Regions from separate parts of the Allobosea sp. 2KB_26 genome, predicted to be linked through region 1. Evidence: predicted binding sites of a transcription regulator. Region 1 holds the regulator's gene; the other holds the start of a gene.

The links. Region 1 encodes LexA, which represses DNA repair genes until DNA is damaged. Its sites were predicted from a motif close to TGTTCNNNNTGTGTTCNG; they were not measured.
Region 2: a site for LexA is predicted at 3,523-3,540, ahead of AB4099_RS11175 (helicase-related protein). Genes of this name have one in related genera too.

Annotation. Positions count from the first base shown of each region.
Region 1 is NZ_JBFRHE010000012.1:85,416-89,997, forward strand. It holds gene AB4099_RS25905 (molybdopterin molybdotransferase MoeA) at 1-1,204, shown strand, start outside; gene lexA (transcriptional repressor LexA) at 1,286-1,990, shown strand; gene AB4099_RS25915 (ComEC/Rec2 family competence protein) at 1,984-4,239, opposite strand; gene gltX (glutamate--tRNA ligase) at 4,398-4,582, shown strand, end outside.
Region 2 is NZ_JBFRHE010000003.1:71,978-76,559, reverse strand. It holds gene AB4099_RS11180 (DUF4391 domain-containing protein) at 1-272, opposite strand, end outside; gene AB4099_RS11175 (helicase-related protein) at 269-3,469, opposite strand; gene AB4099_RS11170 (metallophosphoesterase family protein) at 4,164-4,582, shown strand, end outside.

The sequences.
Region 1 (4,582 bases):
CACGCCCGTCCCCGTCGCCCTGAAGGCGCTGATCGACAGCGTTCCGGCACCGACACCGTCAGAAACGCTGCCGCTCGCACATTGCGTAGGGCGCGTGCTCGCCGCCGATCTGCAGGCGCTTCGCACCCAGCCCCCCTTCGCCCATTCCGCAATGGACGGATACGCCGTTCGCGCAGACGACATTGCGCCGGCAAATGAATTGCGGGTCATCGGCGAATCGGCTGCCGGTCGCTCCTTCTCAGGGATGGTCCGCTCGAATGAGGCTGTTCGCATCTTCACGGGCGCTCCGATGCCTGAGGGCGCCGATACCATCCTGATTCAGGAGAATGCCGACGGCGTCGGCAGCTCGACGATCCGCGTGCGCGAAAGTGCCGAGCGCGGCAAGTTCGTTCGTCAGGCAGGATTGGACTTCTCCGAGGGCGAGGTGTTGCTTCTCGCCGGCAGCCGACTCGACAGTGCGAGCCTCGGCCTCGCGGCAGCCATGGGCCACCCCACACTCGCTGTGCGTCGCAAGCCACTGGTCGCGATCCTCGCGACCGGCGACGAACTGGTCCAGCCGGGCGAGCCGGTCGGACCCGACCAGATCGTCGCGTCCAACAGCTTTGCACTCGCCGCGCTGGTTGAGCAGGCCGGCGGCACAGCGCTCGATCTCGGGATCGCCCGCGATGATCATGCCGACCTCGCCGACAAGATTGGTCAGGCACGGAAGACCGATGCCGATGTGCTGATCACCCTGGGAGGAGCCTCGGTAGGTGAGCACGATCTCGTCCAGGCAGCGTTGATCGGGCAAGGCATGGCGCTCGGTTTCTGGAAAATCGCCATGCGGCCGGGCAAGCCGATGATGATGGGTCGCCTCGGCCGTATGGTCGCGCTCGGCCTGCCCGGAAACCCCGTCTCGTCCATCGTCTGCGGGCATCTCTTCGTCGTGCCGCTGCTCAGGGCCCTCCTCGGCGTACCGGAACCGGAGCGCGATCTGAGTGAGCCTGCTATCGTCGGAAGAGATTTGCCGGCAAATGATGAGCGGCGGGACTACATGAGGTCGGAACTGATTCTCACCCCGGAGGGATGGCTGGCAACGCCCTTCACCAAGCAGGATTCCTCGATGCTGGCCAGTCTGGCCCGCGCCGACGCGCTACTGATCCGCGAATCATTTGCTGCGCCGGCAAACAAAGGCGACAACTGCCGGATCATCCGCCTACGCTGAGCGTGCTTGCGGAACACAACGCGAACCTGTATGGTGTTCGTGCTTTGTTTCGATTCCGTACGAAGAGCGCTGGCGGGGACCATGCTGACACGCAAACAGTTCGAACTGCTTCGTTTCATCCAGGAACGCCTGCGCGAGACTGGGGTGCCCCCCTCCTTCGACGAGATGAAGGACGCGCTCGATCTGCGCTCCAAGTCCGGTATCCATCGCCTGATCATGGCGCTGGAGGAGCGCGGTTTCATTCGCCGCCTGCCCAATCGGGCCCGGGCGCTCGAGATCATAAAGCTGCCTGAAGGGGCTGGCGGCCCTCAGGCGACGCGCGGACGGTTCAGCCCCTCCGTCGTCCAGGGTGGCCTTGGCAAGGTCCGGCCGATCGCACCGCCCCCGGAAGAGGACGTGCGCTCCACGGTCGCGATTCCGGTCATGGGGCGGATTGCCGCCGGTACACCGATTTCCGCGATCCAGAGCCGCAGCCATAGCGTAGCGCTGCCTGCCGATATGCTTGGCCCCGGTGAACATTTTGCTCTCGAGGTGCGCGGCGACTCGATGGTGGAAGCCGGCATCCTCGACGGTGATACGGTCGTGATCAAACGGCAGGACACGGCCAATACCGGCGATATCATCGTGGCCCTGATCGATGACGAGGAAGCGACGCTGAAGCGGCTGCGCAAGCGCGGCTCCTCGATCGCTCTGGAAGCCGCCAATCCCGCTTATGAAACAAGAGTGCTGGGACCGGACCGCGTCAAAATTCAAGGCCGCCTGGTCAACCTGATGCGGCGCTACTGAAGCCGATCGTGGTCTTCAGCGGCCACGGGCAGCGGGGCCGTTGACGATGATTCCGGCGGCGTAGTGACAGACCGCGCCCGCTTGCGGCTCCAGGGGCGATCAACGCCACCCTGCTCGGATAAATGCGTGCGCCAGCCGCCCTTGTGGCTGACAAGGGCCGTTGCACCATCGCGCGACAATGCCAGGCGGTCGATCAGCCGTGCAGCGCAAGGACTGGTCCAGGGAATCGGCGTGATGACGAGGTCAGCGCGCCTGCAGTCCTCGACGATGGCCAGGCGATCCCGAGCAAAGGCAATGCTTCGTCCATCCTTGCTGCGGACGACACAACCCAGAGTGTCGCAGGCTGCGCCTTCCCGCAGGCTGTTGTCGTCAGGCCGGCGATTATCGCCATCTGCGTTCAGCCATTGTTGCAGCACGAAGCGGCTCGGTTGACCGGCCAGGATCATGCGGTCATCACCCCCGCGGACCAGGATGCCGGAGCCATCACGTTCGATCAGGATATCGGGCCTCTCCGGCTTGGCTGCCACGACCAGTCCCGCGATCAGGGGAACGACGGCCAGAAAGCGCAGCGGTGTCGTCCAGAGCGTGATCCAGAGGAGCGCGGCGGCAAAGCATGCGAGCGCCGCGGTCCCGAACGCAGGAATGACCACTGCGGAGTGGTCGAATCCTGCAACCCAGCGCGCCGATTGCAGCACATAGTCCGAAGCGACTCCCATTAACGCCCAGGCCAGCCAATCCAAACCGAAGGGATAGGCGAGCACGCCGAAGACGGCCGCAGGCATGACGATCAGTGAAACGAACGGCAAGGCGAGCGCGTTGCCGAGCAGGCCGAAGGGGTTGAACGTCTGGAAGTGATAGGCACCGAAGGGGGCGGTTGCTACCGTCGCCAGCAGGGTCGTGACCGTAAGCCCGACGACCGCGATCCAGATCGGACGCAGCGGCCAGGGCAGGTTCGCTGGGGCCTCGGAGTGGCCGCGATCCTCCCAGCGCTCGGCGAAGGCGATCAGAGCCGCAACAGCACCAAAGGACATCTGGAAGCTCGGACCGAGCAGCGCGTCAGGCTCGCGCAGCAGAACGATCATCGCGGCAAGAGCCAGGTTGCGCATGCTGAGCGCCGGGCGATCGACGAGGATCGCACCGAACATGACCAGCGTCATGATCAGCGAGCGGACCGTCGCGACCTCGGCTCCTGAGAAGATGCAATAGGCGGTGGCACCGAGCATCGCGGCAAGGGCGGCGAGTTTCTTCACCGGCCAGCGCAATGCCAGCGTTTCCGACAGCGCCAGCAGGCCACGGACCAGGCCGAAGATCGTGGCGGAGGCCAGCACCATGTGAAGGCCGGAGATCGAGATGATGTGATAGATACCGGCCGCGCGCAGATCGATATTGGTCGCCTCTGTGATGAGGCCACGCTTGCCGGTGACCAGCGACGCTGCCACCGCGCCAGCCTGCCCTCCCCCGATACCGGCGATGCGCTCCGTCAGGGCATTGCGCGCCCGGTCGACCATTGCGCGAAACTGAAGCTCGAGAGGTGGCTGCGAGGGCGGTGGGGCGAGCGTGATCTTTCCCGGAATGGTCCCGACTGCCCCGAGCCCCCGGAAGAAGGCATCGCGGCCGAAATCGTAGCCGCCTGGCCGCACCGGACCGGGCGGTGGCAGGAGGCGCGCGACAGCGGCAATATGATCGCCCGGTGAGACCGAGCCCCCCTTGACGTTGACTCGAACCCGCCGTGGCAGGCGTTCGGGCTCCAGCCCGGCAATGCCGGTCACCAGGACTACAAGGCGCGCGCCAGCGTCACGCGCCTCGACCGATTCGACAAAGCCGGTGAGTTGTCCGACGCGCGTTCGATCGAGCATCGGCGCTGCGATCGTCGCCGTGCGCCAGGCCGCGGCACCAAAGCCGGCGAATATGGCAGCAAGGCCGACGCAAACGAGCATGACTGGGCGCCATGGGCGCGACAGCGCGGCCATCGCAGCGGAAACGCCAAAGCCGGAGAGTGGGACCCAGACGGATGGCTCGCGATCTGCCGCGAAATAGAGCAGGATGCCGCTTCCGATCAGCACCGGCAGCCAGAGAAACAGCCGCCTGCGCCCGGCCTCGATCGCGATGGCGTCCAGGAATCGCGCGCGCCATTCGGCGAGAAGCAACCCAATGGCAGCGGCGTGGAGCCCTCTCTCGGGAATGCGGAACGGTACGGCACGAATACGCGCACCGCGCAGCCGGCTCGGGTCTGGCGGCACCTCGCGCATAAACCGTCCCTCGGGCAGCCGACCGGATGCGATCTTGCGCTTAACGTCGGCCCCATCAGCATGTTACAGGGGCCGCGTCGGTTGTCATGTTCGATTGACGTCTTGTTCCTTTGCCGCTCTGTCGGCCTCATTCCCCGTCCTGCCGGAGCCTGCCTTTCATGAGTGATGCGGTCGTTACGCGCTTCGCGCCGTCTCCAACCGGATTCCTGCATATCGGCGGCGCGCGTACCGCGCTGTTCAACTGGCTCTATGCCCGCCGTCATGGCGGCAAGATGCTGCTGCGCATCGAAGACACCGACCGCGAACGCTCGACCGAACCGGCCATCGCAGCGATTCTCGACGG
Region 2 (4,582 bases), on a different contig from region 1:
GGGATCGCGCGGTCAATCGCGCGCAGCACCTCTTCGTCGAGCTTACCGGTACGCAGGCTGATGCCGAACACCTGGATCTCGTAGACGCCCTTCGTCGCCGCGAGGTTCATGGTCTCCGGCGCCAGCTTGTGCTTCCAAACGATCTGATCGACCTGGGTGACGAACAGGTCCTTCAGCGCCGTGCCGACGCCGGCATGCTCATAGATGCGGCTTTTGGGGACAACGCGGCCAAAGGCGGCTGCCTTAGGATAGTCGAAGAAGGCCGCGGTCATGCCGCCCCCTCCTCGATCACGAGGAAGGCGATCAGCTCGAAATCGTCGAGCCCGGCGATGGTGTGGACGAGCGCCGTGGTCCGCCCGCCGCTGAACAGGCTGTCGATGTCCTTCTCTTCCTTCACCTCGATCATCGAGCGGATCGCCGCGCTCAGAAGCGCGGAGCAGTGCTCCATCTTCCGACCATCCTGCGTCCGCTCATTGAACAGCTGGCAGACCGCCCGGATCGGCTCCGCCTGGCCCTTGCAGCTCGTGCGGATCAGATCGAGCAAGCGCTTCACCTCGGTGTGGTCGATGATGACCGCACCGTCGTGACCGACATAGACGAGATAATAGGGGTGTAGCCGGTTCTGCTGGTTGATGTTCACGCTGTCGTGGATGTTCTTCAGCGCGAAGATCACACCGGGCTTGAGCCCGAGCGCCGGCTGCGCCGGCACCACCGCATGCATGCCGTTGGGCAGGTGCTCAAGGTTGCCGTGCTCCTTGATGTGGTTCAGAAGATCCATGCGGAAATCGTTGAGGCCGAGATCGGTGATGGAGATCCCGGTCCGCACATCTTCCAGCTCGATTACCTCCTCCTGGAGGCGCTTCAGCTGCTCCTTCCGGTAGGCGATGTCGCTGCTCTTGGCCGTCAGCACATTGTCGTCGCCGGTCGCTGTGACGTCGGCGATCATCATGCGGTTTTCGACGCGCTCCTTGAGATTGATGTATTCGTCCAGTGAGATTTCCGGCCAATAGTTGACGAGCTGGATTTGCGAGTTCGGAGACCCGATACGGTCGATGCGCCCGAACCGCTGAATGATCCGCACCGGGTTCCAGTGGATGTCGTAGTTGATCAGATAGTCGCAATCCTGAAGGTTCTGACCTTCTGAGATACAGTCCGTACCGATGAGGATGTCGATCTCGCCGGTTTCGTGCGGCAGGATCAGATGCTTTTCCTTCGCGCGGGGCGAGAACAGCGTGAGCAGGGACTGGAAGTCGTAGCTCTTTTTCAGCGTGCTCTTCGGCGCGTCGGAGCCGGTGACCATGCCGCAGTGCAGGCCGTGCGACTGCAGAAAGGCCGTCGCCAGGTTGGTGTAGAGGTACTTCGCCGTATCCGCAAAGGCGGTGAAGATGAGAACCTTTCGATTCCCGGGATTGAGCGGGTCGACGACCTTGCGGGTGATAACGTCCTTCAGATGCTGCAGTTTGGCGTCATCATCAGGCCCCACCTTGTCCATTGAGGCGATCAGGTCGCGGATCACAGCGAGATCCGCGGCGAGGTCGTGCTTCCAGGACGGAATGTCCATATCCGACAGGCTGATCTGGATTTTCTTTCCGACCGTGAACTCGTCGAGCCCGTTCAGGTCGTCGTCGTCGGGATCGAAACTGGGATCGCCGAGATGGTCGGTCACGCTAGTGGCGGCACCCGTACGTTCATACGATTCGATCGCCTGGAGCGTCTGCGCGATATTGCTGCTCAGAGCGTGCAAGGTGAGACGAAATGCTTCGACCGAGCTCTCCAACCGTTTGAGCAGGTTGGTGGTCATGAGAGCCTGAAGGCTCCGTTCGCGGTCAGCCTGGCGCAGCTTGCCGCGACCGCCCTCGACCTGGGTGTCGTAGATTTCTTCGTACTTCCGAAGCCGGCTCGGCAGAATGTAGCTGATCGGAGCGTAGACGGCGAGCTTGAGCACCGACAGGCTGCCGAAGATGTCGTTGAGGCCGAGCACGTCCGACCGATGGGTGATCGGGCACTGGTACGAAAGCGGCTTTCGACGCTGCGGGAATTTCCCGATATCCTTGGTGTCGTAGAACGTCTCGATATGCTTGCGCGACCGGGCGATCGTCACCGCATCCAGCATCTCGAAGAAGTCGAAGTCGAGCGCCTTGAGGATCGCAGTGGCGGTTCTCTCGTGGGGCGGAAGATCCGACCAGGCGTTGAACGCCTTCTGGGCACGCCTGAAAATCTCCTCGATCCCGGTGTTGGTTTTCAGTTTGCGGCTGAGGTTTTCGGAATCGCCCTCGTAGGCCAGCGCAAGCTGATTACGCAGGTCGTTGAACCGGTTGTTCACCGGCGTTGCCGAAAGCATCAGAACCTTGGTCTTCACGCCGGCGCGGATGACCTTGTCCATCAGCTTCTGGTAGCGCGTTTCCCGATCTTTGAAGACGTCGTTGTTCCGGAAATTGTGCGACTCATCGATGACGACCAGATCGTAGTTGCCCCAGTTGACTCGATTCAGCGGAATGCCGAACGAGTCTCCCGACGTACGGGAGAGATCCGTATGACTGAGGACGTCGTAGTTGAAGCGGTCCTTCGCAAAGATGTTCGTGGTCAGGTTGGTGTTGTAGTTTCGCCAATTGTCGGCGAGCTTCTTCGGGCAAAGGACCAGGACCGACCGATTGCGCAGCTCATAATATTTGATCACCGCTAGCGCTGTGAACGTTTTGCCGAGTCCGACGCTGTCCGCCAGAATGCAGCCGTTGTGCATTTCTAACTTATTGATGATGCCGGTCGCCGCATCCCGCTGATAGTTGAACAGCTTGTTCCAGACGAGACTGTCCTTGTAGCCCGTCAGATCGTTCGGCAGCGCGTCCTGATCGACCTCTTCGAGGAAATCCTGGAAGAGATTGTAGAGGATATGGAAGTAGATCCGCTCGGGTGAGTTCTCCTGGTAGACGGACTCGATATGGTCGCAAATCGCGGCGGTGACGTCGCTAACCTTTTCTTCGTCGTTCCAGATCTGATTGAACAGCTGAAGATAGACCTGTGTGTGTGCAGCATCGTCGATGCGGGTCACAAGGTTCGAGACTGCGTCACCCTTCTGATAGCCCAGGTCGACGGCGGTGAAGCCGCTGATCGGCATGTAAGCGACGTCGCCAGCTTCCGCTCCTGTATGGATGAACTGTTGCATCGGCGCCCTGGTCGTGTTCGACCGGAAGCGGGCCTTTTTGCGGATCCAGTCGGCGCATTCGCGGGCTACTGCACGCTGCGTTAGCTTGTTGCGGAGCTGAATTTCGAACTCAGTTCCGTACAGGCCTCGCTCGCGCGTTGACTTGGGGATGAAGAATTCCCGCCGCTCCTTACTGAAGCGACCGGTCATCTCCGTGGGTAAGAAGGTTGGAGCAGTAAAAATAAATTGAAGATTTTCGACCTTTGACAGCTCCATCTTGAGCGCCTCGAAGGCGTAGATCGAAAAGCAGGATGCCGCGATCTTCAATCGTGCACCACGCCCCACATTCGCCTTCAGATCGTCGCCGAGAAGCAGCGAGATGTTGTCAATAAGTTTCATCGTTGGCCTGCATCCCGCCCGGCGACTTGCCCCCGACTCACCGATCCTTTTGAGAGCCTCCAGGCTGATAGCGTATCCCCCGCGCCTCCGGTAGCGACTGGCGGCGGGGGAAATGACAAGGCGGTTTGGATCCGAATCCGAGGCGCCCCGAAGCCGAGATCGCGAATGTCGCCTTGGCCGTGTTCAATCGACTCGTCCCGCTGAGGAGTTCGCCTGCTCCGCCATCCGCATCAACTCAATAGGCGCCGCTCCCATCGCCCTCGCAATGGCGATGGGAGCGGGTTGAAGCCAAAGCGGGCGCCCAGTGCGGATGGGCCCGCGTTCTAGAGATACCCGAATTTTGTTCGCGCATGCTGCACCCAAGCGGCCGCCCCGAAGCGGGCGATGCTAACCAAGGACAAGGGCGCGGGCGTGCCGCCTCGTATCCCGTCAGACGGCCGGACTCGAGGCGACCGAGCACCTCCTGCTCCGCGCACAACGCCAGCCCGCCTGCGCCCGTCACTCCGCAAAATACATTTGTGTCATAAAACATTCATTTGTATGATCCACTGCAAATGCACTGCCCCGCATCTGACGGCGGCAGGCCGCTTTCCCTTTCGGGAGCGCCCTAGGGAGGGGACAAATGCAGCTTGTCGTGCAGATTTCCGACACCCATCTCAGCCCGGGCAAGCCGCATTTTGCCTGCAACTGGGAGCCGTTGAGAGCCTGGCTGGCGGGGCAGGGGCCGGATCTCGTCATCCATACCGGGGATGTCACGGTCGATGGCGCCGATGTCGACGAGGACATGCGCCATTGCCGCGAGTTGCTCGACGCGCTCGGCCTGCCGGTGCTGAGCATTCCCGGCAATCATGATGTCGGCGAGGCCTGGCACCCGCATCAGCCGGTCAATGCAGAGCGTCTCGCCCGCTGGCGCAGCCATCTCGGCGCGGATTTCTGGAGCCGCGATATCGAGGGCTTCAGGCTGATCGGCCTGAATTCGATGCTGTTCGGCAGCGACGAGGCGGATGAGGAGCGCCAGCTCGCCTGGCTGGAGCGCGAGAT